Regions from separate parts of the Halomonas tibetensis genome, predicted to be linked through region 1. Evidence: predicted binding sites of a transcription regulator. Region 1 holds the regulator's gene; each other region holds the start of a gene.
What was found. Region 1 encodes sigma-54, which starts transcription at its own class of promoters, with help from an activator protein. Its sites were predicted from a motif close to TGGCACNNNNNTTGCTNT; they were not measured.
Positions count from the first base shown of each region.

Region 2: glnA (glutamate--ammonia ligase) is a predicted target of sigma-54. The motif match lies at 6,323-6,340, and genes of this name have one in related genera.
Region 3: ACFODV_RS04830 (NarK family nitrate/nitrite MFS transporter) is a predicted target of sigma-54. The motif match lies at 6,202-6,219, and genes of this name have one in related genera.

Region 1 is NZ_JBHRSQ010000006.1:200,830-211,450, forward strand. Features, by position in the region: gene mlaE (lipid asymmetry maintenance ABC transporter permease subunit MlaE) at 1-548, opposite strand, end outside; gene ACFODV_RS01975 (ABC transporter ATP-binding protein) at 545-1,357, opposite strand; gene ACFODV_RS01980 (calcium/sodium antiporter) at 1,500-2,465, shown strand; gene ACFODV_RS01985 (KpsF/GutQ family sugar-phosphate isomerase) at 2,498-3,493, shown strand; gene ACFODV_RS01990 (KdsC family phosphatase) at 3,520-4,077, shown strand; gene lptC (LPS export ABC transporter periplasmic protein LptC) at 4,082-4,666, shown strand; gene lptA (lipopolysaccharide transport periplasmic protein LptA) at 4,663-5,169, shown strand; gene lptB (LPS export ABC transporter ATP-binding protein) at 5,178-5,903, shown strand; gene ACFODV_RS02010 (RNA polymerase factor sigma-54) at 6,104-7,519, shown strand; gene hpf (ribosome hibernation-promoting factor, HPF/YfiA family) at 7,618-7,926, shown strand; gene ptsN (PTS IIA-like nitrogen regulatory protein PtsN) at 7,934-8,398, shown strand; gene rapZ (RNase adapter RapZ) at 8,444-9,370, shown strand; gene ACFODV_RS02030 (HPr family phosphocarrier protein) at 9,373-9,642, shown strand; gene pmbA (metalloprotease PmbA) at 9,652-10,621, opposite strand, start outside.
Region 2 is NZ_JBHRSQ010000010.1:24,383-35,003, reverse strand. Features, by position in the region: gene ACFODV_RS08030 (deoxyguanosinetriphosphate triphosphohydrolase) at 1-1,052, opposite strand, end outside; gene ntrC (nitrogen regulation protein NR(I)) at 1,177-2,589, opposite strand; gene glnL (nitrogen regulation protein NR(II)) at 2,582-3,628, opposite strand; gene ACFODV_RS08015 (DUF4124 domain-containing protein) at 4,042-4,608, opposite strand; gene glnA (glutamate--ammonia ligase) at 4,804-6,210, opposite strand; gene ACFODV_RS08005 (hypothetical protein) at 6,720-7,268, shown strand; gene typA (translational GTPase TypA) at 7,407-9,257, shown strand; gene ACFODV_RS07995 (hypothetical protein) at 9,395-9,730, shown strand; gene ACFODV_RS07990 (sodium-dependent transporter) at 9,857-10,621, shown strand, end outside.
Region 3 is NZ_JBHRSQ010000007.1:416,409-427,029, forward strand. Features, by position in the region: gene ACFODV_RS04805 (nitrate reductase) at 1-1,558, shown strand, start outside; gene cobA (uroporphyrinogen-III C-methyltransferase) at 1,518-2,456, shown strand; gene ACFODV_RS04815 (peroxiredoxin) at 2,617-3,093, opposite strand; gene ACFODV_RS04820 (RNA-guided endonuclease InsQ/TnpB family protein) at 3,139-4,197, opposite strand; gene ACFODV_RS04825 (helix-turn-helix domain-containing protein) at 4,216-4,359, opposite strand; gene ACFODV_RS04830 (NarK family nitrate/nitrite MFS transporter) at 4,728-6,080, opposite strand; gene ACFODV_RS04835 (patatin-like phospholipase family protein) at 6,543-7,577, opposite strand; gene ACFODV_RS04840 (murein L,D-transpeptidase catalytic domain family protein) at 7,663-8,382, opposite strand; gene ACFODV_RS04845 (L,D-transpeptidase family protein) at 8,530-10,146, shown strand; gene ACFODV_RS04850 (ABC transporter ATP-binding protein) at 10,188-10,621, opposite strand, start outside.

The sequences.
Region 1 (10,621 bases):
TAGGAGCCCTCGAAGACACCGAGCCACTCCACCCCCACCAGGTAGCCACCGTAGATACCCACTACGCTGAAGCCGATGGTCAACAGCGGCAGTGAAACGAACCCCGCCCACAGCCGCGGCGCCACCACCCGACGCAGCGGATCGACGCCAATCATCTCCATGCTGGAGAGCTGTTCGGTGGCCTTCATCAGGCCGATCTCGGCGGTCAGCGCCGAGCCAGCACGACCGGCGAACAAAAGCGCTGCTACCACCGGTGCCAGCTCGCGAAGCAACGACAGCGCCACCATCTGCCCCAACGCCTGCTCGGCGCCGAAGTCGACCAGAAGGGTATAGCCCTGCAACGCCAACACCATGCCGATAAACAGCCCTGAGACCAACACGATAGCAAGCGACAACACGCCTACGAAGTGCATCTGGCGCACCCACAGAAGCAGTCCTTCTCGGGATGGCATTCCCACCGCCGACTGGGCCACGAAAATGCCAGCTCTGCCCAGCGCCTCGAGCAGGTCGCAGCCACGACGCCCCAGGCTCATGATGCGTGTGATCATCGCCGCCCCCCTGCATCAAGGACATCGGTAAAGAAATCCGCCGCCGGATAGTGGAAAGGCACTGGGCCGTCAGGCTCGCCATGGACGAACTGGCTGACTCGTGGATCCTGGTCTACATCGAGACCCTTGGGGGTGCCGTGAGCCATCACTTTTCCGTCGGCGATCACATAGACGTAGTCGGCAATGGTCAGGGTCTCCTTGATATCGTGGGAGACCACGATCGAGGTGAGACCCAGCGCCTCGTTGAGCCGCTTGATGAGCTGCACCAGTACGCCCATGGAAATCGGGTCCTGGCCGACAAAGGGCTCGTCGTAAAGGATCAGTTCAGGATCCAGCGCCATCGCCCGGGCCAATGCCACACGACGCGCCATGCCGCCAGAGAGCTCCGCAGGCATCAGCTCGCGGGCGCCGCGAAGTCCCACCGCCTCAAGCTTCATCAGCACCAAATCTCGGATCATTGCCTCGGGCAGGTCGGTGTGTACCCGCAAGGGGAAGGCCACATTCTCAAACACGCTGAGATCCGAAAACAGCGCGCCACTTTGAAACAGCATGCCCATGCGCCGGCGCATGGCGAATAGCGCCCGACGCGGCTGGCGATGTACATCTTCGCCGTCGATCAACGTGCGACCCGAATCGGGGGTTAGCTGTCCACCGATCAACTTCAGCAGCGTGGTCTTGCCACTGCCGCTGGGGCCCATGATGGCGGTGATCTTCCCACGCTGGATAGAGAGATCGACGCCGCGGAAGATCTCCGTGTCACCTCGCGAAAAATACAGATCCTCCACCACCACGAAGGGAGTGTCACTCATCGGCTCTTCGGCTCCGGGGATAATTATCGAACATTGTATCCTAACTACCCCGCACCGCGCCAGCAGCACACCTGCCCTCCTTGCACTCACCAAGGCCAGAGCGTCTAATGCGGCCTTTGCGATTCAATGCCAAGGACACCTCATGCTGGTACCGCTGATCGTCTTGACGCTGGGCCTGGCGGTTCTGGTCTGGAGCGCAGATCGCTTTGTGGGCGCGGCGGCGGCCACGGCAAGCCAGGCCGGCATGAGCCGCCTTCTGGTTGGCATGACGGTGGTGGCACTAGGCACGTCGGCCCCGGAGATGGTGGTCTCGACGATGGCATCCCTGGACGGCATCCCCGACCTCGCCACCGGCAATGCCCTCGGCTCCAACATCGCCAATATCGGCCTGGTGCTGGGTATAACCGCCCTGATCGTGCCAATCCCGGTGCGTTTCTCCATCGTGCGCCGCGAATTACCATTGCTGCTGGGCGCCACGGGCCTGGCCGGCTATGCCCTGGCCAATGGCAACCTCGGACGCTTCGACGCCCTTTTCCTGGTCCTGCTGCTGATCTTCAGTCTCTGGTGGCTGTTCCGAGCCGACGCGCCAGACGCCCCCGACGCCCGGGATACCGATGCCGGTGAGATTCCCGACATGCCTTTGCCCCGGGCGCTCGCGTGGCTGGCGGGGACGCTGGTGTTACTTGCCGTCGGTTCCCGGGCCGTGGTGTGGGGCGCCGGCGAAATAGCCCGCGGCTTGGGCGTCAGCGAACTGGTCATCGGCCTGACCGTGGTCGCCATCGGAACCAGCCTGCCGGAGCTGGCCGCCTGCGTGGCTAGCGCGCTCAAGCGCCACCACGACATCGCCATCGGCAACGTGATCGGCTCCAACCTCTTCAACCTTCTCGTCGTGCTACCCATTCCCGGCCTGCTGGCTCCCGGGCCCAGCGATCCCGCGGCTGCGGGACGCGACTATCCAGTGATGCTGGCGCTGACCCTGGCTCTCGGCATGCTGCTGCTGTGGCAGCGCCGTGGGCGAATCGGAAGACTCCCCGGCGCCCTGCTGGCAACCAGCTATCTGGGGTATCTGAGCTGGATCGGCCTGGCCAGCCTCGGCGCCGCCACTTGAGTGAACCCGCGCAACAGGCAACAATCATTGTCATGACCCAACAGACTCCCAAGCACATAGACCCTTCCTCGCTGCGCGACAGCGCCAGACGCACCCTGCGGCTCGAGCAGCAGGCCATCGGTGCATTGATAGAGCGCCTCGACGCCGACTTCGATCGCGCCTGCGAGTTGATACTTGCCTGCCACGGCCGCGTGATCGTCACCGGCATGGGCAAGTCTGGCCACATCGCCGGCAAGATCGCCGCCACACTGGCCAGCACCGGCACACCGTCTTTCTTTGTGCACCCTGGTGAGGCCAGCCATGGCGACCTGGGGATGATCACCCCCGGCGACGTGGTGCTGGCTCTCTCCAACTCCGGTGAGACCGGCGAAGTGACCGCCCTGCTGCCGCTGCTCAAGCGCATGGGCGTGCCGCTGATCAGCATGACCGGGCGCCCCGCCTCCACGCTCGGGCGCCATGCCGAGGCTCACCTCGACGCCAGAGTGGAACGCGAAGCGTGCCCGCTCGACCTGGCACCCACCGCCTCTACCACCGCCGCCCTGGCGCTGGGAGATGCCCTGGCGGTGGCGCTGCTGGAGTCCCGCGGCTTTACCGCCGAGGAGTTCGCCCTCTCCCATCCTGGTGGCAGCCTCGGCAAACGGCTGCTGCTGCGGGTGGGCGACCTGATGCACGAGGGGGCACGGCTGCCAACCGTACCGCTGGGCAGCCCGCTGCGCGACGCCCTGCTAGAGATCACTCGCCAGGGGCTCGGCTTCACCTGCGTGGTGGACGAACAGGGCCTGCTGGCCGGGGTCTACACGGACGGTGACCTTCGCCGCACCCTGGACCAGCACAATGATCTGTCTGGCCTGACCGTCGATGAGGTGATGACCCGCCCCGGCAAACGGGTGGCATCGGGAATGCTGGCCGCCGAGGCCGTCAAGCTGATGGAAGACCACCGCATTTCTGCCCTGGCAGTCGTCGACGAGACGGGCCACCCGGTGGGCGCCCTGCATATGCACGACCTGCTCGCCAGCGGTGTCATCTGATTCCCATTCACCGACCCGGAGCTTTTATGCCCCACAACCTCCCGCTGCAAGACCCCCGCCTGGTGGACCGCCTGCGCCGCATCCGTCTGCTGGCACTGGACGTCGACGGCGTGCTCACCGACGGCCAGCTTTACTTCCAGGCCGACGGCACCGAGATCAAGGCGTTCAACGTCCAGGACGGCCATGGCCTCAAGCTGCTCAAGCGCGCCGGCATCGTGGTGGCCCTGATCACCGGCCGCGACTCGCCCATGGTGAGTCACCGCGCCGCGGCGCTGGGGATCCAGCACGTTTTCCAGGGGGTGGAAAAGAAGCTGCCTGTGCTGCGCGACCTCTGCACGCGACTCGATCTGGAGTTTGATCAGGTGGCCTTTTGCGGCGACGACATGCCAGACGTGGGCGCCATCCGCCGCGCCGGCGTGGGCATCAGCGTTCCCAATGCCCCCGAATACATCCGCAAGCACGCCGACTGGGTGACCGTAAAGGGTGGCGGCCAGGGAGCGGCCCGCGAGATCTGCGACACCCTTCTCAAGGCCCAGGGCCACTGGGACGCGGTACTCGACACCTACCTGCACGGGGCCGGTTGAGCACATGGCCCTGCCTCAGCCGTCGTTTCGGGTCTGGCTTTTCCTGGTGCTGCTGGCGCTGGGCGGCGTGATGGCACTCCTCGACACGAGCAGCGTCCGTGAGCCCGGGGCGGTGCCTCGTGACGCGGCCGGCGAACCCGACTTCTACCTGGAGGGTGCGCGACTGACACGCTTCGACGACGAAGGAAGCGCTCATCAGCGGGTCGAGACTCCACGACTGGTGCACACGCCCCATGATGACGTCACTCGCCTCGAGACCCCTGACGCCCGACTCGTCGACAACGCAGGCAGGGTGTGGCTCGCCGAGGCCGACCGCGGTGTGCTGGGCCCGGGCGGCAATCCGCTGACGCTCTCAGGCAGCGCTCGGCTTCACGCCCCCGAGGATCGCTGGCAACTCGACACCGAGGTGCTTCACTATGATGCCAACAGCGGCCACGCCTGGAGTGACACGCCTGCCCTGCTGCGCCAGCCCCCCCAGCGCATGAGTGGGGAGCGCTTCGACGCCTGGCTCCATGACAATCGCGCCCGGCTAACCGACAATGTCCGCGGTCACCATCCGCCCGAGACACGAGAGGACCCCCAGCCATGATGCAAATCTCCGCCCTGCTGCTCTGCCTGCTGCTGTCGCTGACTGCCGGACCGGCTCTCGGCCAGGGTAGCGACGCCGAGGCCCCCATCGAGGTAGAGGCCAATCAGCTAAACCTGGACGACCGCGCCGGTACCGCCGTCTACATCGGCGCCGTGGACATCCGCCAGGGCAGCATGCGCCTGACCGGTGATCGGGTGGAGATCGAGCGAAACGCCCAGGGTCAGCTCTCCCGGGCCATCGCCACCGGCGAACGCGCCTATCTGGAGCAGCAGCCCGACCCAAGCGAACCCCTGGTCCGTGGGTGGGGACGCACCATCATCTACCACGTGGCTGAACGACGCATGGAACTGATCGACCGCGCCGAGCTGCATCAAGGCGGCGACACCTTCGACGGCGGCTACCTCGAGTACTTCCTCGATCGACGGGTGGTGCATGCGCGCAGCGAGGGCGAAGGCGTCGAGGGACGCCAGCGCATTCGCATGACCCTCCAGCCCGAGCAGTAAGGCGGCCCATGAAAACCCTCTATGCCCGCCATCTTGCCAAGAGCTACAAGCGCCGCCGCGTGGTCAAGGACATCAATCTGGCCATCCGCCAAGGCAGCATCGTCGGCTTGCTCGGCCCCAACGGCGCCGGCAAGACCACTTCCTTCTACATGATCGTAGGGCTGGTGCGCGCTGACGCCGGTGAAGTCGCCATCGACGACCTGGATCTGACGCGGGCGGCCATGCACGAACGCGCCCGAGCCGGCATCGGCTATCTGCCCCAGGAAGCGTCGATCTTTCGCAAACTCTCCGTGGCCGACAACATCATGGCGATCCTCGAGACCCGCAAGGACCTCGATCGCGAGGGGCGCCGGGCACGCCTCGAGCAGCTGCTTGAAGAGTTCCATGTGACCCATATTCGCGGCAATCTCGGAATGAGCCTATCCGGCGGAGAGAGACGGCGGGTCGAAATTGCCAGAGCCCTGGCGACGGAACCAGCGTTTATCCTGCTCGACGAGCCCTTCGCCGGCGTCGACCCCATCTCGGTGGGCGAGATCAAGGGGGTCATCCGACAGCTCAAGGCCCGCGGCATCGGCGTGCTGATCACGGACCACAACGTGCGCGAGACCCTCGACATCTGCGATACCGCCTATATCGTCGGCGATGGCCAGATCATCGCCGAAGGCAACGCCGAGGAGATTCTCGCCAATCAGCGTGTCCGCGAGGTTTACCTGGGCCAGGACTTCCGTCTCTGACCATGCCTTCACCTGGCCATAATCCTTTATCGACACCACTCTCACGACACAATCCCATGATAAGCCAGTCGTTATCCCATGACGGCATGCTGCTTGCGGCTGGCACAGTAGTTGCAAAGCCAACGCTTGCAAGCCCACAGCACCCGGGCTAGGGTGATGCTTTCCGGCCACTTCCCGGCATACGAGGGCAGACCGTCACGATGGCCATGAAAGCCTCCCTGCAGCTACGCGTCGGCACTCAGCTGACCATGACGCCCCAACTCCAGCAGGCCATCGCCCTGCTGCAGCTCTCTACCCTCGATCTTCGCCAGGAGATTCAGCAGGCCCTGGAATCCAACCCTCTGCTCGAATTAGAGGAGGATTTTGGCGAGCAGGCGGTGACCGAGACGCCAGAGGATGACTGGGCCAGCGAGATCCCGGATGAACTCGTCACCGACAGCGAGTGGTCGGACACCTATCAAGATCTGGGCGTTCCCGCCGGCAGCGGCGAGGGCCCAGACTTCGAGCGCGAAGCAGCGGGCCAGAGTCTCCAGGGGCACCTGACCTGGCAGTTGGCGATGACCGACCTGGATCCGAGGGAGCGCCAGGTCGCCGAGAGCCTGATCGATGCCGTAGACGCCGCCGGCTATCTTGCTCAACCCCTGGATGAGATCCGCGACGGCCTCAGAGCCCAGGGGCTAGGGGGCCTGCGCAGCGCAGAGGTCGAGCAGGTGCTGCTGCGATTGCAGCAGTTCGAGCCCACCGGCGTTTTCGCCAGGGACCTGCGCGAGTGCCTGATGCTGCAGCTCGCCGCCCTGCCCGACGACACTCCCCTGCTGCCCCAGTCGCGTCGCCTGGTCCGCCAGTTCCTCGAGGCCCTGGCCGGGGACGATCGTCGTCTGCTCAAGCGACGCCTGGGCCTGGACGACGACGCTCTCGACACGGCCATCGCCGTGGTGCGCTCCCTGGACCCCCGGCCCGGAAGCGCCTATTCCGACGTCGAGAACGACTACGTGATCCCCGATCTGGTGGCGCGCCACGATAACCGCGGCTGGCACGTGGAGCTCAATCCCGAGGCGCTGCCGAAGCTGCGCATCCAGCCCGACTATGCCGCGCTGATCCGCCGTGCGGACAAGAGCCAGGATAACCAGTTTCTCAAGGACCACCTCCAAGAAGCGCGCTGGCTGATGAAGAGTCTCTCAAGCCGCAACGACACTTTGCTGCGGGTGGGACGAGAGATCATGGTCCGCCAGCTCGGTTTTCTCGAGCGCGGCGAGGAGTCGATGAAACCCTTGATTCTCGCCGACATTGCCCAGGTCGTGGAGATGCATGAATCGACCATCTCCCGGGTCACCACCCAGAAATATATCCACACCCCGCGGGGCGTGTTCGAGCTGAAGTACTTCTTTTCCAGCCACGTCGGCGGCAACGGCGAGGGTGATGCCCACTCCAGCACCGCCATCCGCGCCAGGATCCGCAAGCTGATCCTGGAAGAGCCGCCCCGCAAGCCGCTGTCCGACAGCAAACTGGTGACCCTGCTCGACGAGGCCGGCATCCAGGTGGCGAGGAGGACGGTGGCGAAGTACCGGGAGGCCATGGGCATCCCCTCCTCCAGCGATCGCAAACGACTTCGATGACCGACATCAGGCCTGTTAAGACGGCGGCGGCACGAGGGGTATGCAAGGCAGGAAAAAGGGTTACAATCGATTCATAACCAACGACCAAGGAGCGTCTCATGCAAGTCAATATCACCGGCCATCATGTGGAACTGACCGATGCCCTGCGTGGCTATGTGGACGAGAAACTGGCTCGCGTGGAGCGCCACTACGACAACATCACCAACGTGCATGTAACCCTGTCCGTAGAAAAGGAGCGTCAGCACGCCGCCTGCACCCTGCATGCTGCCGGTGCCGACCTGCATGCCGAAGCCCAGGATATTGATATGTATGCTGCCATCGATGCCCTGGCCGACAAGCTTGACCGCCAGCTGGTCAAGCACAAGGAAAAGACTCAGGCCCGCGCTCAAGGCGCCGGCGCTCGCTGAGTCTGCCATGTCACTTGAAACCATCCTGCCCCCGGAGCGCATCCTGTTCAGTGTCCCCGGGGGCAGCAAGAAGCGAGTGCTGGAATTCTTCAGCACCTTTATCGCCCAGAATACGCCCAGCCTCGACAGCCAGGAGGTGTTCAGCCGTCTAATTGGCCGTGAGCGCCTGGGCAGCACCGGCATCGGCAACGGTGTGGCTATTCCCCACGCTCGCAACCCGCACTGCAAGTCTCCCATTGCCGGGTTCCTGAAACTCGCCGAGCCGGTGGATTTCGACGCCATCGACGGTGAGCCGGTCGACCTGGTCTTCGTGCTGCTGGTACCCGAGGAGGCCGAAGATGCTCATCTGGCCCTGCTTGCCCAGGTAGCGGGCGTCATGAACGACGCCGAGACACGTAGCGGGCTGCGCAAGAGTGAAAGCCAGCGCGAGCTACACGAACGGCTTATCGAGGCGATCCGACGACAGGGGTAAATGCCCCGCGGGCCACCCGGCCAGATTGACGACCAGGAGACCCCCATGCAGCTCGTGATCATCAGCGGTCGTTCCGGCTCAGGCAAGTCGATCGCGCTGCAGGCCCTTGAAGACCTGGGCTACTATGCCATTGACAACCTGCCGGCCGTATTGCTCGGCTCCCTGGTCGACGAGCTCAAGGGACCGGAATCGCCACGCTCTTCCATCGCCGTCAGCATCGATGCGCGCAATCTTCCCCAGGCACTTCAGCGCTTCCCCAGCCTGCTTGAGGAAGTGCGTGCCCGAGGTATTGACTGCCAGGTGATCTATCTGACCACCGATGCCCGTATCCTGCTGGAGCGCTACTCGGAAACGCGCCGCCGCCATCCGCTGACTCGAGACAGCGAAATGACACTGGCCGAAGCCATCGACTCGGAAGAGCTGGCACTCTCCGGAATCCGCGACCTGGCAGACCTTGTCATCGATACGTCTCGACTCTCGGTCCATGAGTTGCGTGGTCGTATCGCCGACCAGGTGGCCAGCCATCAGCCCGACCAGCTCACTCTGACCATCGAGTCTTTCGGCTTCAAACGCGGCGTACCACCGGATGCCGACCTGGTGTTCGACGCCCGCTGTTTACCCAATCCCTACTGGGATCCGCAGCTGCGTGCCAGCACCGGTCGTGACCCGGAAGTCGTCGCCTTTCTGGAGAGCTATGCGCTGGTCGATGAGATGCGCCACGATATTCAAGCCTGGGTAGAGCGATGGCTGCCCGCCTATCTGGCCAGCCACCGCAGCTACCTGACGGTGGCCATCGGCTGTACGGGGGGGCAGCATCGCTCGGTCTACCTGGCGGAGCGCCTGGCCGCCAGCCTGGCCATCTCTCACCCCTTGGTCCGGCTGCGCCACCGCGAACTGGGTATCAACCACTCTTTACCCGTGTCCTCGCCGCCGGAACGGACGGCAATCGTCACACCTCATCAAGGACGTTGAGCGTGCCGCAACGCAAGCTGACCCTGACCAACCGGCGTGGCCTGCACGCCCGCGCCGCCACCAAACTGGTGCAGTGCTGCCAGCCCTTCGATGCTTGCATCAGCGTGGAGAACGGCTCCCTTCAGGGCGACGCTGCCAACATCATGTCGCTGCTGATGCTGGCCGCTCCCTGCGGCACCGAACTCACCGTCAGTGCCGAGGGCGAGGATGCTGACGCGGCGCTTGATGCCGTTCAGGCGCTCTTCGAGGCTCGCTTCCACGAGGATGAGTGAGGTCGAGCGTCAGCTTCCGGCGACGGTCATCTCATCGATCAGCCAGCTGCCGGTATGAATGCTGCCGCGGGTATCAATATCGCTGCCCACGCCGACTAAGCCCTTGAACATCGCCTCCATGTTCCCGGCAATGGTGAACTCCTCCACCGGATGCTGGATCTTGCCGTCCTCCACCCAGAAGCCCGCCGCTCCGCGAGAATAGTCTCCGGTCACGGCATTGACCCCCTGCCCCATCAGTTCGGTGACCATCACCCCTCGCCCCATGCGGGCAAGCAGCTCGTCGCGGGATTCCAACGGGGCAGTGAGACGCAGATTGCGCGCACCACCCGCGTTGGCGGTCGTCTTCATGCCCAGTCGCCGGGCACTGTAGGCTGAGAGCATATAGCTGGCCAGGCGGCCGTTTTCGATGAAGACGTTGTCGCGGGTCTGAACACCGTCACCGTCGAAGGGCGAACTGGCCATGGCCCCGATCTCCATGGGTCGCTCCTGGAGACTGAACCACTCTGGAAAAAGCCCATCGCCAAGCCGATCGCAGAGGAAAGAGGCCTCGCGATAAAGGGCACTGCCGGCGATGGCGCCCATCAGCGAGCCAATCAGCCCCCCCGCCAGGGCCGGATCGAACAGCACCGGCAATCGCCCCGTGGCTGGACGACTCGCGCCCAGACGCCGCAGGGTGCGTTCGGCGGCGCTCTCGCCCACCCATTCCGGCGCCAGCAGATCACGAGGGTGGCGCGCACTGGTGTAGTCGTAGTCGCGCTGCATGCCATTTTCGTCTTCGGCGATCAGCATGCAGGAGAGCGAATGGCGGCTGCCACGCTGGCTGCCCAGGAAATCATGGCTGTTGGCGTAGACACGCACGCCCTCACCGCTGGATAGCGAGGCGCCGTCGGAACTCATGATGCCCGGGCGGCGACGACCGGCAGCTTCGCAGGCCAGCGCCATCTCGATGGCCTGCTCGGTGGTCAGAGCCCAGGGGTGG
Region 2 (10,621 bases), on a different contig from region 1:
GCCAGCTGCTTGGCGGCCTTGACGCCCCAATCCAGATCCGGATGGCAGAGTTCCAGTAGATCCTGCCGCAGGCGCCCGCCCAGCAGCTCCGCCTCATGCTCCACGAAGACCGCGCCCACGTCGTTCACCGCTCGCTCCATGGCCGCCCCGCGAAGGGCGGCGATGCGCCGTCGCTGGGAGACGCCGTGGCGCTGCATTCCCGCATAGTCTGCCGGCTCGCCACCGGCGATCTGGATCAGCACCTCGGCGACCTCCTCGAAGCGCAGGATACCCATCTCCAGGCCATCCTCCAGATCGAGAAGCGCATAGCAGATATCGTCGGCGGCCTCCACCAGCCAGGCCAGCGGGTGTCGACACCAGCGCCCTGCACCCTGGGGCAGCAGCCCCAACCGCTCGGTCACCTCGACCAGCAGCTCCCGCTCGCTCTGATAGCAGCCAAACTTGCCGGCCGTACCACCGTGCTCCACCGTCCAGGGATACTTGAGCAGAGTCCCCAGTGTCGCCGTGGTCAGCCGCATGCCGCCGCGGAACTGGTTGTATTCGACCTGAGTGACGATGCGAAAACCCTGGGCGTTGCCCTCATAGGTGAGCAGGTCCTGCCGCTCGAGATCCGAGAGGCCCTCGAGGAGGCCACGGCCGTCGGCGCGGGCGAACCAGTCGCGGATAGCGTACTCCCCGGCATGGCCGAAAGGCGGATTGCCGATGTCGTGTCCCAGGCACGCCGCCTGGACGATTACCCCCATATCCGCCGGAGTGATCCAGCCCGGCAAGCGGCCGCTGAGACGCTCACCGACGATCATGCCCAGCGAGCGTCCCACACAGCCCACTTCCAGGGAGTGGGTCAGGCGGGTGTGAATATGGTCGTTGTCGGTCAGCGGATGCACCTGAGTCTTGCGCCCCAGGCGCCGGAAGGAGCCGGCGAAGACGATGCGATCGTGATCCTTGTGAAAGGGGCTGCGGCCAATCTCGTCGCGGCCGCCACCGGGGCGCTCGTCGCGCCGGTCGTGCAAGCGGCTCGGATCCAGCAGCCGCTCCCAGCTCATCTGCGTCATGGGCATTCTCTCCTTGAGAGGCCCATTCTGGCAGCCCCCGACGCCGCCGCCCAGCCCTGGCACCCGGGAACGCTGCCTGAAGACGATACCGTTCGAGGCGGCTCCATCGACAGGCCTGAGGGAGCTACTCCCCGTCGGCCAGCGCCGGCAGCAGGGTCTTCAATTTCCTCGTCAGCGTATTGCGTCCCCAGCCGAGCAGCTCCGCGGCCTCGCCCTTGCGCCCGCCGGTATGGCGCAGCGCGGTCTCGATGAGTATCCGCTCAAAGTCCGGCACCGCCTCCTCCAGCAGATGGGTATGTCCCGCGGCCAGGGCGCGATCGGCCCAGTCGCGGAACGCCGCCCGCCAGTCGCCGCTGGCCCTGCTGCCGCCGTCACTCCCTCGCAGCTCAGGCGGGAGGTCCTCCACCAGAATCTCGCGCCCGGAGGCCATCACCGTCAGCCATCGACAAGTGTTCTCGAGCTGACGCACATTGCCCGGCCAGGGCAGGCGGGTCAGGTGGGTCTCGGCCTCGGGGGTCAGCACTTTGATATCGGTGGAGAGTTCCTTGGCCGCCTCGGCCAGGAAATGGCGGGCCAGTTGGGGGATGTCTTCGCGCCGCTCGGCCAGTTTCGGCAGGTGCACACGAATCACGTTGAGCCGATGGAAAAGATCCTCGCGGAAACGCCCATCATCCACCAGGCTCTCGAGGTTCTGATGGGTGGCAGCGATGATGCGCACATCCACCTTCACCGGCATATGACCGCCGACCCGATAGAACTCGCCGTCGGCCAGCACGCGCAGCAGACGGGTCTGGGTCTCGGCGGGCATGTCGCCGATCTCGTCCAGGAACAGAGTGCCACCGTCAGCTTGTTCGAAGCGCCCCTGGCGCTGGGCGGCCGCACCGGTGAAGGCCCCCTTTTCGTGGCCGAACAGCTCCGACTCGATCAGGTCCCTGGGGATCGCGGCCATATTCAGCGCAATGAAGGGCTTGCCGGCACGCGGACTGTGCTGATGCAGGGCTCGGGCGACCCGCTCCTTGCCGGTACCCGACTCGCCGTTGATCAGCACCGTGATATGCGAGTGCGACAGACGGCCGATGGCGCGAAAAACCTCCTGCATGGCCGGCGCCTCGCCGATGATCTCGGCGCCCAGCCCCTCGGGCACGCTCACCGGGCGCTGACGCTCCCTGGCGTGGGCCACGGCACGACGCACCAGCGCCAGCGCCTCGTCCACATCGAAGGGCTTGGGCAGATACTCGAAGGCACCGCCCTGGTAGGAGGCCACCGCACTGTCCAGGTCGGAGTGGGCGGTCATCACGATCACTGGCAGGTCGGGATGGACCTCGCGCACCCGGGCCATCAGATCCAGACCATCAATGCCCGGCATGCGGATATCAGTGACCAGCACATCGGGAGGAGAGTCGAGCAAGCGCTGCAGGGCCGTATCGGCGCGCTCGATGCACTCAACGTTCAGGTCGGGTTGGGCCAGGGCACGTTCGAGCACCCAGCGGATGGCGCGGTCGTCGTCGACGACCACCACGCGTGCGGCGTCAGTCATGGCGCTTCTCCAGGGGAATCAGCAGTCGGAATTCGGTCTGGCCTGGCACGGAATCACATTCAATCAGGCCCTGGTGCTGGTGAAGGATCGCCTGGGCAATGGAGAGCCCCAGTCCACTGCCCTCGGCGCGGCCGGAGACCATGGGATAGAAGAGCGTTTCGCGCAGCCCATCGGGCACCCCCGGTCCGTTATCGATCACCCCCACCTCGCACACCAGGCGATGCCGCTCCGCCCCCAGGGTGAACTGACGCCGCGCTCGGGTGCGCAGCACCAGCCGAGGCCCTGGCGTTGCGGCCTCGTTCATCGACTCCACGGCATTGCGCGCCACGTTGAGCACCGCCTGGATCATCTGGGCCTCATCGCCGGCCAGGTCGGGCAGGCTGGGGTCATAGTCACGCTCGACCCGCACCTGGGGATGCTCGACAATCATCAGCGAACGCACCCGCTCCAGCACCTTGTGGATATTGAGCGGCTCGTGGCGAGTCATACGGTTGGGGCCGAGCATGGAGTCCACCAGGTCGCGCAGCCGGTCCACCTCCTCGACAATGATCCGGGTAAACTCCTTCAGGTTCGGATCGTCCAGGTCGCGCTCGAGCAGCTGGGCCGCGCCACGAATCCCACCCAGAGGGTTCTTCACCTCGTGGGCCAGACCCCGCGTCAGCACCTTGATGGTTTCCTGGCGGGTCAGCAGCGCTTCCTCTCGAGAGATGCGCATCAGCCGGTCGCGAGGCTCGATTTCCAGCAGCAGCTCTTGGCGGGATAGCGGCGTCACCGTGTAATCCACGGTAAGGGTCTCACCGGCCAACAGAACGAGCCGCGCCTCGCGCTGGGTGAAGGGGTGGAACTCGTCCCGCGCCTTGCCCAGGACCTCACCGAGCCCATCATCGCTCTCCATCAGGGCGCACAGCCGCCCTCCCTTTACCCGGCTGAGGCTGATCGCCAGCAATGCCTCGGCGGCAGGGTTCATCCATTGCAGCCTCAGCTCACCGTCCAGAAGAACCACAGCGGTGGAAAGGTGCTCCATCAAGCGTTGGTACATCGATTCGCCCATGTCGGATCCAGGAGTATCCTTTTCAGGACACCAAGGGTTTGCAAGAAGCGCGCCAGATTTGCGAGGCCCGGGATCACTGGCCGCAGGGCGTCGGTGCGGGATGCTAGTGCACCAAAATAGAGCAAAAGAAAAAGATCTGCACGAAGCAGCGGCCGACACTGGTGCGCCAGGTGCCCCGAGAAGGCTCAACGGTAGGTAGCGTGCTCCTCTTGGCGGCGCAGAGGAGAATCATCCTCGGGCAGTCGACGGACCGGTTCACCGCGACGCAGCGGAGACGGCGTCTCGACGGGTGGTGGCGCCGGTTTCACGGGCCAGGGAGGCCGTTCGCCATCGTGTGGAGAGCGACAGGGCCTCGGACTTCCGTCCGGGCACCACGGCCAGGGCGCCCAGCGCGGGGGCAGCTAATTGGTCGGGCGGTTGACGCTGGCACGATGCACAAAGATGGTGACAGGGGAGCTGCGATGGCGAACAGCACCGCTGCCATCAATAAGCTCAGCCTGTAACACGTGCTCGCCGGGATTCATGTTGGCGACCATGAAGGCTGTGGTATGCATCGCCGTCTGACTCACCCTGCCATTCAGCAGTAAACGCACCCGGTGATCCTCGCGCAGGGCCGGCTCGATGCCCAGTTCCACCGACACGTTGCCAGCCGACCCCACCGGAAAGGCCTGCTCATGGCTGGGCGACAGAATGCGGAAGCTGTCATAGGGCATGAAGGGCTGCCCGGGGGAACCCGTCACGGTTTCCGCTCCGCTGCCCTGCGCGCGCGGTGCGGGCTGGCCGGTGCGCACCTCGCCGGTGGCGGGCACGACCGTTACCGGCGCCAGCTCCACCTGCTCGCCGCCCCGCTCCGGATTATCGGTGAACACCACGTTCCCCTGGGCGTCGGTGGTGCGGTAGATCGTCTGGGCCTGAGCAGCCAGGCTGAAACTCAGCCCTATCGTCAGGATCATCAAGGCCTTGTTCATGGATACCCCCTGCGTACCGCTTTCCTGGCGGTCTGTGGATGGTGTCGCACATTGCTTCATTGGATAGTGAACAAGATAAAGGGGTTCCGCCATGGCGGAACCCCTTTTTGATCAACGCCGGGCGTCGATGCCGTACCAGGGCGCTTTGCCTCTGGCCGCTGCCGTCACCAGCAGCTCGTCGTTAACCGCGAGCTGTTAACAGCTGTAGTACATATCGAATTCGATGGGGTGTGTGGTCATGCGAATGCGCTCCACGTCCTCCATCTTCAGTTCGATGTAGGCGTCGATCATGTCATCGGTAAACACGCCACCCTCGGTAAGGAAGGCGCGGTCCTGGTCCAACGCCTCCAGCGCCTGGTCGAGGCTGTGGGCCACGGTCGGCACGGCCTTGCCCTCTTCCGGCGGCAGGTCATAGAGGTTCTTGTCCATGGCGTCGCCGGGGTGGATCTTGTTCTTGATGCCGTCGATACCGGCCATGAGCATCGCCGAGAAGCACAGGTAGGGGTTGGCGGTCGGATCCGGAAAGCGGAGCTCGACGCGCTTGCCCTTGGGGCTGGCGGTGTAAGGGATGCGGATGGAAGCGGAGCGGTTACGTGCGCTGTAGGCCAGCATCACGGGGGCCTCGAAGCCCGGCACCAGGCGCTTGTAGGAGTTGGTGGAGGCATTGGCGAAGGCGTTCAGGGCACGGGCGTGCTTGATGATACCGCCGATGTAGTAGATCGCCATCTCGGAGAGACCCGCATACTCGTCGCCTGCGAACTGGTTATTTCCCTCCTTCCAAAAGGACTGGTGCACGTGCATGCCGCTGCCGTTGTCGCCAACCAGCGGCTTGGGCATGAAAGTGGCGGTCTTGCCGTAGGCGTGAGCCACATTGTGGATCACGTACTTCATCTCCTGAACCTCGTCGGCCTTCTTGACCAGGGTGTTGAACTTGATCCCGATCTCGTTCTGGCCGGCGTTGGCCACCTCGTGGTGGTGCACCTCGACGGTCTGACCGATGGCCTCAAGGGTGTTGCACATGGCGCCGCGGATGTCGTGGAAACTATCCACCGGGGGCACCGGGAAATAGCCGCCCTTGACGCGCGGACGGTGGGCCAGGTTACCGCCCTCGATAGCACGGTCGGTGGACCAGGCACCTTCTTCAGAGGTGATCTTGTACATGGAGCCCTCGATATCGGACTTCCAATGCACCTCGTCGAAGATAAAGAACTCGGGCTCCGGGCCAAAGAAGGCAGTATCGCCCAGGCCAGTGGATTGCAGGTAGGCCTCGGCGCGCTTGGCGATGGAGCGTGGGTCACGCTCATAGCCCTGCATGGTAGCTGGCTCGATAATGTCGCAGCGCAGCACCAGGGTGGAATCTTCGGTGAAGGGGTCGAGGAAGGCGGTGCCGTCTTCTGGCCGCAGGATCATGTCGGACTCGTTGATGCCTTTCCAGCCAGAGATGGAAGAACCATCGAACATCTGGCCGTTCTCGAAAAACTCCTCGTCCACATCACGGGCCGGAATGGTGACGTGCTGTTCCTTGCCACGGGTGTCGGTGAAGCGCAGATCGACCCACTTCACATCGTGTTCTTCAATCAGGGCGAGAGTCTTGGCAGACATGGTGTCCTCCGGGGTTGAGCTTGGCTCGAAGCCTTGGTGTGTTGCGAAGTTGTAGCATGCCGCAGACGAGCTGCCCACGGTTGCCGGCATTGTTTCCGACGCTACTCACTACTAAGCATACACCATGCCAATGTTGCACCTTGATGCACCATGGATACAGCAAAAATCTGATTTAAAAGAATAAAACAGGAATTTTTGGCGCACCAGACTGAATCAACGACACCTCGGCGTCGTGAGGGGCCATCGGTCAGGTCGATCCAGTGCGCTTTATTTGTGCAACATGACCTGTCAATGCACCAAAAAAGAGCGAAATAGATGCCCAGCCTAACTTATTTGCCCGCCGGGGAGAGGTAACGCGACCACGGCCTGAAACAGATTTTTCCTTCCAGAACCCTTTGATACGCAGACTCACCAACGACTACACTTGCTTACAACGCCATGAGGCGCCAGCAGTGAATTGCTGGCAGCTGGCTAGTGCCCCCATAGTGCGGCCCAATCCCGGAGTTCGCATGATCGATTTCACCGGCTGCATCCTCATCGACGCCCGCAGTGCTGGCTCCTACCTGCCCCGGCAGTTGGCCATTGTCGCGTCACTGGCACGGTCCGACACCACCCCTTTTTCCCTGCGAATTATCGACGACACCGGCGACCCCCGACTGCCATGTATTGCGCACCGTTTCGGCGCCCGTCTGATCAGCGTCTCCTCAGCCCCCCTGGGGCAGCGCCTTAACGACGCCATCGCCCCCTGTATCGGCGAGGTACTGGTCTTCCCCGGCATCGGCGATGCCTCCAGTGCCGAGGTGCTGATGCAACTGGCCATCGAGGTTGCCGCGGGTGAGTTCGATGCCGCCCTGCTTCCGACCCTGCACCGCAGCCCGCTTCAGCGTCTGCTTGTACAAATCAAGCGTCTGCCTCGTGGGGGAGGGCTGTGCCTGACTCATCGCTGGTATGAACGGATCGGCGGCTGCGACCCCAACCACAACAGCGGCGCTCTGGACGAACTGCTGGTGCGCCTGCGCGCCTGTGGCGCCCGGGTGAAGGCCGGCGCGCCGCGTTGACAGCCCATCGAAAGCACGAATCCGCTATTACCGAACCGGGGGAGGCTGTACAATGCGCGCCCTACATTCCCTGCCCCGCGCCTAGGGTACTTAATAAAACGTGTACATAGGTGCGTACATATCAGTGAGACACACCTTATGAGCACGACCGATAGCAATTCAGACGTCAGTAAGCTTCGCAACATCGCCATCATCGCCCACGTTGACCACGGCAAGACCACGCTGGTCGACAAGCTTCTCAGCCAGTCCGGCACCCTGGACCGCAAGGCCGAGGGTCAAGAACGCGTCATGGATTCCAATGACCAGGAGAAGGAACGCGGCATCACCATCCTGGCGAAGAATACTGCCATTCAATGGCAGGACCAGTCCGGCCAGGATTACCACATCAACATCGTCGACACGCCGGGACACGCCGATTTCGGTGGCGAAGTCGAACGCGTGATGTCGATGGTCGACTCCGTGCTGCTCCTGGTCGATGCCGTCGACGGCCCCATGCCACAGACTCGCTTCGTCACCCAGAAGGCCTTCGCCCAGGGGCTGAAGCCCATCGTGGTGGTCAACAAGATCGACCGTCCCGGCGCACGCCCCGATTGGGTCATCGACCAGATCTTCGACCTGTTCGATAACCTCGGCGCCACCGATGAGCAGCTCGACTTTCCGATCATCTACTGTTCGGCGCTGAATGGCGTTGCCGGCATGGACCCAGAAGAGCTGGCCGACGACATGGCGCCGATGCTGCAGTCCATCGTCGACATCGTCGAGCCGCCCAAGGTTGAGCTAAACGGTCCGTTCCAGATGCAGATCTCGGCGCTGGATTACAACAGCTATGTGGGCGTTATTGGCCTGGGCCGCATCAAGCGCGGCGCGGTCAAGCCCAACCAGCAGATCAGCGTGATCGGCGTGGATGGCAAGGTCCGCAAGGGCAAGATCGGCCAGGTGATGACTCACATGGGTCTGGAACGCGTGCAGACCAACGAAGCCACCGCAGGGGATATCGTCTGCGTGACCGGCATCGATGACCTCTCCATCTCCGATACGCTGTGCGACCCGGCCAAGGTCGAGGCATTGCCGCCGCTGTCTGTGGATGAGCCCACCGTCTCGATGTCCTTCCAGGTCAACGATTCTCCCTTCGCGGGCAAGGACGGCAAATTCGTCACCAGCCGAAATATCAAGGACCGTCTCGAGCAGGAGCTGATTCACAACGTAGCGCTTCGCGTCGAGCAGGGCGAGACCCCCGAGAAGTTCAAGGTCTCCGGCCGCGGCGAACTCCACCTCTCAGTACTGATCGAGACCATGCGTCGCGAGGGCTTCGAACTGGCCGTGGGCCGCCCCGAGGTGATCATCCGCGAGATCGACGGCGTCAAGCAGGAGCCGTACGAAGAGGTGATCGTCGACTGCGAGGAGCAGCACCAGGGCGCCATCATGGAGGAGCTCGGCTACCGCAAGGGCGAGATGACCAACATGCACCCCGACGGCAAGGGCCGCGTGCGCCTGGACTTCATCATCCCGGCGCGCGGCCTGATCGGCTTTCGCGGACAGTTCCTGACCTTGACCTCCGGTACCGGCATTCTCACCAGTCGCTTCGACCACTACGGCCCGCTCAAGCCCGATGCCTCCATCGAGCGTCGCAACGGCGTGCTGGTGTCGATGGTCGACGGCAAGGCGTTGGCCTATGCGCTGTTTGCTCTTCAGGAACGCGGCAAGCTGATCATCGATCACGCAACCGAAGTTTATGAAGGCATGCTGATCGGTATCAGCAACCGCGCCAATGACATGGTGGTCAACCCGACCAAGGGCAAGAAGCTCGACAACATGCGCTCCACGGGCAACGACGAGAACATCGTCCTGACCCCGCCGGTGAAGTTCAGCCTGGAGCAGGCCATCGAGTTTCTTGACTCCGATGAGCTGGTTGAGGTGACACCGCACCACATCCGGCTGCGCAAGAAGCTGCTCAAAGAAAACGAGCGCAAGCGTTCCAGCAAGAAATAAGACCGTCACCACGTCACACGACGCCCGCCCGGGAGCTCCCCGCGGCGGGCGTCGTCGTTGTCGGCCCCGCAATCCACTATGCTGGTAACGTCAACCGTTCGCCCTTATCTGTGTCCAATACAATCAGGAGGCCCCCCATGCACAAACACGTGGAATGGGACGACCCCGGCGCCGACAGCGTCATGCGCCACTTCGAGAATGAGCCCACGAGCCACTCGGCCCCCGGCCCTGGCGATATCCTCTCGGCACGCTATCTGGGCGCCATAGTGCGAGTGAAGGTAGAGGCCTATGTGGAGGGCACCAGCATCGGCGAGGTAGCAGCGATCATCGCCGTCAACAACGGTCGGCGACTGAAGTCCCACGGCAAGCTCGCCCTTGGCGATACCGTACGCCTGCCCGACGAGGCCCGCGCCCTGGAACCGAGCATTGGCCAGGCCAAGGATGACACCGAGGACAACGACAAGGAGCGCTAGTCGATAGAGGCATTATCGGCGAACTTAACGTCTGCTAAACGCTGCGAGACTGGCTCCCGAACGCATTTTCCCGCAAAGTTGCGGCATGGGCCCTCTTGGCCACCCGTTTCGCGTTCTGGAGCCTTCATGAGCACTCACAACGTCTGGACCCACAAGGGGACTTTTCTGCTGGCCGCCGTCGGCTCGGCAGTGGGTCTCGGCAACCTCTGGCGCTTCCCCTACCTCACCGGCGAGAACGGCGGCGGGGCCTTCATTCTGGTCTACGCCCTGACCATATTCGCCGTGGGCATTCCCATCCTGATCGCCGAAACTATGCTAGGTCGCAATAGCCGCCGCAGCCCGATCATGGGCATGCGCTTCCTGACCCGCACCCACAAGACCTCGCGGGCCTGGGAGTCCATCGGCTGGCTGGGGGCCGCTTCCGCCTTCCTGATCCTGAGCTTCTACTCCGTGATCGCCGGCTGGGCGATCCACTACACCTGGCAGATGCTCACCGGCTCGCTTGTCGGTGCCGATGCCGAGACCATTGGCGCCGGCTTCGACGCCCTGCTCGCCTCACCGGCACTTCTTACCCTTTACCACACCCTGTTCATCATCGCCTCGGGGCTGATCGTCGGAATGGGCATCCACAAGGGTATCGAGAGTGGGCTGCGCATCATCATGCCGGCACTGTTCGTCATCCTGCTGGTGGTTTTGGCCTACGGCGTGGCCAACGGCGACTTCGCCGCCGCGGCCAGTTTCCTGTTCACCTTCAATATCGCCGACCTGAGTCTCGAAGGCTGGCTGGCTGCCATGGGTCAGTCGTTCTTCACACTGAGCCTCGGCATGGGCGCGATCATGGCCTACGGCGCCTACATGTCCAGTGAGATCTCGTTGACCCGAACCGCGTTG
Region 3 (10,621 bases), on a different contig from region 1:
CGAGCGCGGCGAGGTCCGGGCGCTGTGGGTGATGGCCACCAATCCGGCGGTGAGCCTGCCGGATGCCGCTCGGGTGCGCGCCGCACTGGCCAGGTGCCCCCTGGTGATCGTCTCCGAGTGCGTCACCAACACCGATCTGCTCGACTACGCCGACATTGTCCTGCCAGCCTCGAGCTGGTCGGAGAAGGACGGCACCGTGACCAACTCCGAGCGCTGCATCTCGCGCCAGCGCGGCCTGCTGCCGCCGCCAGGCGAGGCGCGCCACGATTGGTGGATCATCTGCGAGGTCGCCAAGCGACTGGGCTATGGAGAGGCCTTCGCGTATGCCCACCCCGCCGAGATCTTCGATGAGCATGCCCGGCTCTCCGGCTTCGAGAATGCCTCGGACAGCACCGGGACGTGCAAGCGGTTGTTCGATATCTCGGGCCTGGTGGGACTCGACCGTGATGCCTTTGACGCCCTGGCGCCGATCCAGTGGCCGGTCACCGCCAGGGCTCCCCAGGGGACCGCACGCCTGTTCGAGGATGGCCGCTTCGCCACCGATGATGGCCTGGCCCGGCTGGTGCCGGTCAGGCCGCGGGCACCCGAGCAGCGTCTCAGCGCGGCGCGTCCGCTTCGCCTCAATACCGGTCGTATTCGCGACCAGTGGCACACCATGACCCGCACCGCCCGGGCTCCGCGGCTGATGAATCACCGCGCCGAGCCGTTCATCGAGGTGCATCCCGATGATGCGCTGGCCTGCGGCGTCGCCGACAAGCGCCTGGCGGTGCTCACCGGCGAGGCCGGGGAGTATCGCGCCAGGGTGCGGGTGACCAATGCCCAGCGGTGTGGCGAGGTGTTCGTGCCCATGCACTGGAGCGACTGCTTCACCCGGCAGGCCCGCAGCGGGGCCTTGATCACCGGCCACACCGATCCCCTCTCCGGCCAGCCGGAGTCCAAGCATGGGGCCGTGGCACTGGCCCCCCTGGCCATCGTCTGGGAGGCCACGCTGCTGGTCACTGATGGGCTCACCGACGCCACGCTCTGGTGCGATAGTGACTATTGGACGCGCATTCCCATGCGGGGGTGCCAGCGCTGGCAGCTCGCCGGTGTGCAGGCCGAGCGTGACTGGCTCGAGCGCCTGGCGGCCTGGCTGCCCGAGTCGGCAACGCTGTGGTGCGAGGATGCCAGCGATGGAAGGCTGCGTGCTGCGGCGGTGAAGAACGGACGGCTGCGCTGGTGGGCGATGATCGGTCCCCCCGCCGAGCTGCCTGGCCTGGCCTGGCTCGAGCAGCGCTTCAACGAGACCGAGCTGAGAGTTCAGTATCGCAGCCGTCTGCTGGCCGGCTGTGACGACGGGGCCGCCGATACCGGTCCCACGGTGTGCAGTTGCCATCAGGTGGGCCAGAGGAAGATCGTGTCCGCCATTCGCGAGGGCGATACCAGCGTCGAGGCGCTGGGTGCGCGACTTGCCTGCGGTACCCAGTGCGGCAGCTGTATTCCGGAACTCAAATCCCTGATCGAGGAGGAGCGGGCCCATGAGCGCACCGAGCCGACCCCTGAATCGCAAGTGGCCTGACGCACTGGTCCGTCTCAGCCAAGGCGTGGCACGCTCTCTGGCGACGCTCGGCGGCGATTCCCGTGCCGAGGCTAAGCCCACACTAACGCTGCGCGGCGAGTGCCGCCCGGGCAAGGTCTACCTGGTCGGTGCTGGCAGCGGCGCTGTCGACTTGCTGACCCTCAAGGCCGCACGGCTGCTGATGCAGGCTGGGGCGGTGATCTACGACCGCCTGGTGGGAGATGAGGTGCTGGCGCTGATCCCCCCCGGCTGCGAGCGCTACGACGTGGGCAAGGCGCGCGGCCACCATAGTGTGCCCCAGCCCGAGATCGGCGCACTGATGTGTCGACTGGCCGCCGAGGGCAAGTCGGTGGTGCGCCTCAAGGGGGGAGACCCCGGTGTGTTTGGGCGCATGGGGGAGGAACTGGCGGCCCTGGCCCAGGCAGGGGTGCCCGCCGAGATCGTGCCCGGCATCACCGCTGCCTCGGCGGCGGCGGCGAGCATGGGGATTCCCCTCACCGATCGTGGCCATGCTCAGCAACTGCGCTTCATCACCGCGCAACATTGCCGCGAGGACGGCGCGCCGGACTGGGTCTCGCTGGCCCGCCGCGACGAAACCCTGGTGTTCTACATGGGGCTCTCCCGGGTCGCTGCCATCTGTGCTGGTCTGCGCGGCGCCGGCATGCCCGGCGATTGGCCGATCCTGCTGGTGGCCAACGCCAGTAAGCCCGAGCAGCAATCGCTGGTCGGCTGCCTGGCGGATATGCCGCAGCAGCTGGCCGACCAGCCGCTGCCTTCGCCGTGCCTGATCGTGGTCGGCAGCGTGGTGCACATGGTCGAGACCAGTCCGGCCGTTCAGCGAGTCGCCGGCGTCGATGGCGACCCGCCGGGAGGGCTCACACGACGGCAACGCGGGTAATATTCAGGCGTGCTCCCGCAGAGCGCAGCAGAAGACTCTGCCCCGTCACCCCGACGCAGAAGGGCCGGTCTTTATGACCGGCCCTTCTGCGGCTATGGTGTCGGAGGCTACGGGGTGAGAGTCCTTGGCACCGTTTTCTATGGCGGTTGGCTCGCCCGGCTCACAGCTGCGCCAGCACTGTTTCGGCACTGCTCTTCTCGACGCCCTTGGTGTCGATCCCCATGTACTCGACCACGCCATCGTTGGCGATCAGGGCAAAGCGCTTGCTGCGGATGCCCATGCCGCCACCGCTGGCATCCATCTCGGTGCCAATGGCCTTGGTGAAGTCGGCGTTACCATCGGCCAGCATGGTGAAGGCTTCGGCATTCTGAGTCTGCTGCCAGGCATCCATCACGAAGGCATCGTTGACCGCCATGCAGGCGATGGTATCCACCCCCTTGGCGAGGATCTCATCGGCCTTGATCACGAAGCCGGGCATATGGGTGTTGGAGCATCCGGGCGTGAACGCGCCCGGTACGGCGAACAGCACCACCCGCTTGCCGGCAAACAGCTCACCGGTGGAGACGTCCCGGGGGCCATCCGAGCCGTTGGTCTTGATCGTGACATCGGGAATCTTTTGACTTCCCCCCTCCCTCAGCTTGCGTTGCCGCCAATGGCGGAAAGGAAGGGGATCCTACGGCGCTCAGGTGCAGCTTACGGCTGCCACTGAGTCGCTTCGGCGGGTTCCTGCTGCTGGCGGCCTTGCTGCACCGCTCACTTTACAGGCTAACCGGGCATGCCCTGCCCTTAGCACATTGATCGCGCCGACATGATCGGCATTGGCCTCAAAGCCGCACTCGACACAGGCGAAGCGAGATTGGCTTCGCCGGTTCCCGGCGGCCACATGCCCACACTCGGGGGAGGTGCGACTGGTGTTGCGCGGTGGCACCGTGACCAGATGCGCCCCGCGCCAGGCCAGCTTGTAGTCGAGCTGGCGGCGGAACTCGAACCAGCCCTGGTCGAGAATCGAGCGGTTGAGCCCCGCCTTGGCCCGGACGTTGCGACCGGGCTGCTCGACACTGCCCTTTGCCGACCGCGACATGTTGCCTACCTGCAAGTCTTCCAGCACCACGAGCGCGTGGTTTTGGCTGATCGTGGCGGAAGCCTTGTGTAAGTCATCGCGGCGGACATTGGCGATGCGAGCTTGGATCTTCTGGATGCGAGCCTTGGCCTTCTTCCCGTTGTTGCTGAACTTGGTATTGTGGCTCAGGGTGCGCTGCGCCTTGCGCAGCGCCACTTGATGCGCCTTGAAGCTGTTGCGCGGCGCGAGGTAGGAGCCGTCCGAGAGCGTGGCGAACCTTGCCACGCCCATGTCGATGCCGACGGCGCCTCCGCTGGGAGCCGGCACTTCAACCTCGCGTTGGGTCTGGATGCTGACGAACCAGCGGCCTCCTGACTGGCTGACGGTGACATTCTTGACCGCCCCCAGTGCATCGCGGCTATTGCGGTAGCGCAGCCAGCCGAGCTTAGGCAGGAATATCCTGCCGTTACCCTGGTCGAGCTTGATCTGTTTAGGATCGGGATAGCGGAGGCTGTCGCGCTGACCTTTCTTCTTGAAGCGCGGAAAGTCCGCCCGCTTGGCGAAGAAGTTGGTGTAGGCACGCTCCAAGTCTTTCAGTGACTGCTGAAGCGGGTGAATCGGGCCTCCCTTGAGCCACGGCATCTCGGCGCTGTTGCGCCAGCCAGAGAGCTCTTTGCACAAGGCCGCGTAGCCGAGCTTTTATTCACCTGCCTCGAAGCGAACCTTCTGCAGCGCCAGCCCCCGATTGAATACGAACCGCGCCATGCCGGCGAACTGGCGCATTTTCCGCACCTGCTCACCGTTGGGCATCAGCTCGTATTTGAAGGCTTGAAGGCGCTGCATGGCTTACCATTTACTGTCCATATGTCCAGCATTATAGGGCGCCTGCGGCGCCCGCGCTACCTCGGCGGCCCCATCCTTCCCCGCACTAAAAGTACGGGGCATGCCGCGCATTTTGGTCACCTGATACGAGTGTCATACGAGATCCTTCAAGGGGAATGGACAGGTGAGCCAGGCTACGCCAATGTTCGTGTTTGTCTACCACTGACCGATGAGTGCCGGACTGGCGTAGCACTCCCGATGATGGCAGCCGTCTCCTTCAGGATGCGGTGATGTGATGAGAATAGCGGCGCGCCATGGGCCCGGACGAAAGCCGCCGCTTCTGAGAGCGGCGGGCGGGTGGGGCAACTCCCCGGGTGGGGGCGCGAGGCTCAGCGCAGCGACAGGGCGCCGGCGCCGGTGTCTTCGCCCACGGCGTCCTGGTAGGCCTTGGCCTCCTCGGCTTCCGTTTCGTCGGAGAAGCGCACGACCAGCGCGCAGGAGGCCAGCACCAGCACGGTCACCCCCAGGTAGAATAGCCCCTGCTGGTAGGTGATGGCCTCGCTGCGGAACAGGAAGGCGGCGCCCACGGCGCCCACGTTGCCGCCAGCGCCGACGATGCCGGCCACGGCACCCAGTGCCTTCTTGTTGATGAAGGGGACCACGCCATAGGTGGCACCTTCGGCCATCTGCACGAAGAGGCTGAAGACCAGCATGATGCCGATGGCATAGGAGAGCACATGCATCTGGGAGAAGGCGATCAGGGCGATCCCCTCGCAGACCAGGGCGATGAACAGCCAGCGAACGCGGCCCTTCAGGCCCCCATGCTTGGCGAACAGATCCGAGAAGATACCGCCCATGGTGCGGGCGAAGATATTCATCAGGCCGAACAGCCCCGCCAGCATGCCCGCAGTGGCCAGGGTGAGGTCGAAGTGGTCGAAAAAGTAGATGGCGGCGATGTTGTTGATGGTCAGCTCGACACCGAAGCAGATGGCGTAGACCACGAACAGGGCCCAGACGCGGATATCCTTGGCGGCGGCCAGGAAGGTCTGGCCTGCACCGCTGTCGCCGCTGGCCTGGGGAAGCTCGCCCCGGGCGCGCAGGTCCTCGAAGTTGCCGTTGGGTGCATCCTGAGTAAAGCGGTAATAGCAGATGCCAGTGACGAACAGCACGATGCCGGGCACCACCATGGCCAGGCGCCAGCCAAGCGTTTCGCTGACGCCCAGCATCAGCAGGCCGGAGAAGATCAGCGGCATCAGGATTTGGGTGGTACCACCACCCAGGTTGCCCCAGCCGGCGCTGGTGGCGTTGGCGGTGCCCACCACGTTGGGGGCGAACATCATGGTGGTGTGGTACTGAGTGATGACGAAGGCCGCGCCGATGGCACCGATGGCCAGGCGTGCCAGCAGGAAGGTCTCGAAGCTGTTGGCGAAGCCGATACTCATCACCGGAATCGAGCCAAGGATCAGCAGGCCAGAGTAAGCCTTGCGTGGCCCGATGCGGTCGCAGAGTACGCCGATGGCCAGACGCACGATCACGGTGATCAGCACCGAGGCAATGATGGTGTTGCCGATCTGAGTCTGGGTCAGGCTGAGGTCCTCGCGGACCACTGCCATAAGCGGGGCGATACCGAACCAGCCAAAGAAGCAGATATGGAAGGCGAACCAGGAGAAGTGAAACGCGCGCATCTGGGGGGTGGTGAAGTCCAGCAGTCGGATCCTGTTGGCCTTGTTGAGAACGTCCATGGTGTAACCTCGCGGATCAGTCAATCGCGTTAGCAAACGAGCCCTTCGACGTTGAAGGTCAGGTTCGACGCACTCGTGCTCCACGGAGCCTGGTCCACGTCCACCAAGTCTTGATCTGTAATAAGCAAATAAGCTGCCACTTTAGTGCTTTTTAATTATTTTTCAGTGGCTTGAAAAAAAACTAGGGCCGCCTTCATCAGGCGGCCCTCGACCGAGTGGGATAATAAGCAATTCGATGGTGCAGTGCCGCACGCATGTGCCCGATCCTGGTGCCTGTTGCGGCGACCGACGCGCGCTACCACGCGAACCTAGGGGGCTGATGAAGATCACCCTGCTCTATCCAGTCCTTTCCTCTCGCCTACGACAGCAGGCGGGGCTCAGTGTGCTTTCCCGCCTGATTCTGATCGTGGTAACGCCGATGCCGTGCTGCTCTGCAGAATCAGGCTTCCATTCAACGCATTCTCAGCGTGGCGTTTCCGTATCCTGATAGACGCTCTCGACGTCCAGGGTGGAGCGTTGGCCCAGATCCTCGAAATTCTCGACCAGCCACTTCTCGGCGGTGCGCCGACCCTCGTCGCGCAGATGGCAGAGGAAGGGCCACTCGGAGTTGAGCTTGCTGGAGACCGAGAGCTTGCAAAGGGTCTCGTCCCCGGCGATGCGGTGAAAGAGGGTGCCCCCGAAGCAGCCGATGTCCACACCGTGATCGCCGAGGAGGCGCTGGACCATGGCAATCATGCGCACCTCCTTGATAAGGGCGGCGTTGAAGGTGATCTCATTGAGACGGTTCATGATCGCCGCGGCGTTGGTGGGCAGCTCTTCGCGGTAGATAGGGTTGATCTGCACGATCATGATGTCTCGGGTGCCACAATGCTCCATCAGCGGCATCAGCGAGGGGTTGCCCATGTAGCCGCCGTCCCAGTAGGCCTCGCCGTCTATCTCCACCGCCTTGAACACCGTGGGCAGGCAGGCCGAGGCCATCACCGCGTCCAAGCTCATCTCCTCGCGGGTGAAGATACGCTGCTTGCCGCTGCGCACGTTGGTGGCGGTGACGAAAAGCTTGAGGTCCTCGCAGTGGCGCACCCGCTCGAAATCGACCCTTTCGCTGACGATGTCGCGCAGCGGATTGAGGTCGAAGGGGTTGAGCTGGTAGGGCGAGACCAGCCGGCTCATCAGGTCCATGGCGATGTAGCCCGGCGAGTGGTCGAGGCTCCAGTTGCCCATGAGCTTGTCCAGCGGGGTGCGCTGGATGGGGCTGGACCTGCCGGCATGGCTGACCGCTTCCCAGAAGTCGTGCAGCGCCTGGCGGGCGGTGTCGCGGTCGCCGCGGGTCAGGGCATCGGCCATTACGACACCGTTCATGGCCCCGGCGCTGGTGCCGCTGATCCCCTCGATCTCGATGCGGGGATCCTCGAGCAGACGGTCCATCACTCCCCAGGTGAAGGCGCCGTGGGAACCACCGCCCTGTAGCGCCAGGTCGATACGTTTGGTCTCGGTCATAAGTGTCCCTGCTTTTGCTTTGATGCACTGCACAAAGCGTCAGCATAGCCCTCTGCCAGAGAGACGCAAACGAAAACCGCCCGTCTCAACGCATGGCGAGCTGACCTTCGACGCGGTCGCAGGCCAGATAGGCGGAGCCCTCGAGCCACTCCTGGTCCGGGTAGTAGACAAACAGGTACTGCTCCTCCTTGATGCTGTCGATCAGGGAGTAGGTAACATCCTGGCGCACCGCCGGGCAGCCGTGGCTGCGCCCCAGGCGACCGGTCTGTTCGATGAAGCTGTCGCTGACGTAGTCGGCCCCGTGGATGACAATGGCGCGCTGGTAAGCCAGGTCGTTGATGCCAGTTTCCAAGCCTTCCAGGCGAAGCGAGTAGCCGTTGCGACCGTAGTAGGTGTTCATGGTGCGAAAAAGCCCCAGGCTGGATTGGTGGCTTTCCGGGACATTAGAGAAGGTGGTAGCCATGGCGTCACCGGAGCCCTGGCCGTGGGAGACAAGCTCCTTGAACAGCAACTCGTCGCGGTTGAGGTCAAAAACCCATAGACGTGGCTCGCTGGAGGGGAGCGAATAGTCGATCACCGCCAGGCGCTCGGCGTCCGGGTCGGCGCAGGCCAGGGCATTGGCGGCAAGCGATAGCACCTTAGGGTCTGCGCCAGGCGCCAGGCGGTTGAGTCGTTCATCCAGGGTCTGGTCCTGGAGCACCTCGGGGTGCAGGGTCTGGGCGAGGAAGGTATCGGCATGAGCCTGGCCGGAAGCGAGCAATACGCAGCCGGCGAGCAGGGGCAGGGGAAACAGTGATGGGATCATGAAGACGGTACCTTGAGAGTCGGTAACTGACGGGAAGCCAAGCAAGGTTAAGCGAAGCCTGCTTCCCTGTGGCCCCGAACCTGTGGCTATTATGGAGAGAGAGCCAAGGAAAGCCAATTTAGCCTTAAACGATAAAAGGAACCGAACATGCGGTTATTTGTTCCCATCCTCGCCACAGTGGTGCTGTTGGTATCCGCGTCTATTAGTGCTGAGGAGCCGCATGACGTCCAGACTGGCAGCCTGGAGGTGGAAATCGCCCTCCTGGTGGCCGAGCAAGACGCCGAGCTGCAAGATTTCTATGCAATCCGTGATTACCGCCCGGCCTGGGCGGAGCGCCAGCGGGTGGCGGCCTTTGCCGAAGCCCTTCAGACCCTCGAAAGCGATGGATTGGACCCGAGTGACTACCGGGCAAACCGGCTGGTAGCCGAACGTCGCCGACTTCACGAGTCAGATGCCGCGCTGGTTGAGCTGGCGCAATTTGACCTGGAGACCTCCGCGCTGCTGCTGACGGCGTTGAGCCATCTGCAGCGCGGTCGCCTTGATCCGCGCCAAGTCGACCCTCAGTGGGAGATTCCGGTGGCGCCGGCGCGACTCGATCTCGACACCATATCCCGGGCCGTGGACGGCCAGCGATTCGAGCAGGCCTTCAGCGAAGCGCGCCCACCCTATGCGCCCTACGAGCGGCTGCGCAGCGGCCTGGCACGCTACCGCAACATCCAGCGGGTGGGCGGTTGGCCGCCGCTGCCTGAGCAGCCTCGCGTGCTGCGCTTGGAAGATGTGGATGACACGGTCAGCCTGCTCCGTGAGCGGTTGGCCATGGAGGGGGAGCTCGAGGTAATGGCCGCCGACCCCTCCGCCTTTCCGCGCGCCGAGCTTGAGACCCCGGACCCGCGGCGATTCGATGCTCTCCTGGAAGAGGCGGTGAAGCGCTTCCAGCGCCGCCACCTGCTTGAGGCGGATGGTATCGTCGGTCCCCAGACACGAGACGCCTTAAATGTGCCGGTAGCGGCGCGTATCGATCAGATTCGACTCAACCTGGAGCGTGCTCGCTGGCTGCTGAATGGCCTGCCGGAGGCCTTCGTGCTGGTGGATATCGCCGGCTACCGGCTCAGCTATTTCCGCCCAAACGGCGAGATATGGCGTTCGCGTATCGTGGTGGGTCAGCCCTATCGACGCACCCCGTCGCTGCGCTCCGAGATCACCCACATGACCGTCAACCCCACCTGGACAGTGCCCCCTACCATCATGCGCGAGGACGTCCTGCCGGCGATCCGTCGCGACCTGGGCTATCTGCAGCGGCAGAACATGCGGGTGCTCAGCCCCTCGGGTCAGCGCCTTGATCCCCGACAGATCAACTGGTGGAGCCCGGGCAACGTGATGATCCGTCAGGATTCGGGACCTCATAACGCTCTGGGGCAGGTGGTGATCCGTTTCCCCAACGACCATCTGGTCTACCTGCATGACACCCCGGCCCAGGGGCTCTTTGCCCGGGAGCAGCGAGCCTTCAGCTCAGGCTGCATCCGTGTGCAGGGCGTGCTGGAGTTTGCCCAGCTGCTGTTGGACGACACCGAATCTGGCCAGAACGTGCAGGCGCTGACCGCCAGCGGCCAGACCCGCAACGTGCCGCTGGCCAGCCGCATGCCGGTGATCCTGCACTACTGGACCGTGCATCCGGGTGAGGATGGCCAGCTGGTGTTTCGACCGGATATCTACGACCGTGACGACGACGTGCTACGGGCACTCAATCGCACGTCGGTGCTGTAGACGCAGGTCTGACACCTCGGCGATGCATGGCGCGATGGCGCCTACTCATAGCCTTTCGCCTGCAGCCGGAACAGCCGGGCATAGCGTCCGTTGGAGGCCATCAGGCTGTCGTGGTTGCCCTGCTCCAGAATCTCACCGCCGTCGATCACCAGTATCTGATCCGCGGCGCGCACGGTAGAGAAGCGGTGGGAGATCAGCATGGTCATCTTGTTGTGGCTGTGCTTTCGGAAGTCGGCAAATACCGCTGCCTCAGCGGCGGCGTCCATGGCAGCGGTGGGTTCATCGAGCACCAGGATGTCGGCGCTCTCGCGCATATAGGCCCGCGACAGGGCAACCTTCTGCCACTGGCCGCCTGAGAGCTCCTGGCCCCCCTTGAACCAGCGGCCCAGCTGGGTGTGGTAGCCGCCGGGCATCGAAGCGATGAAGTCGTCGGCAAGGCCACGCCGCGCCGCCTCTTGCCAGCGCGCTTCGTCGT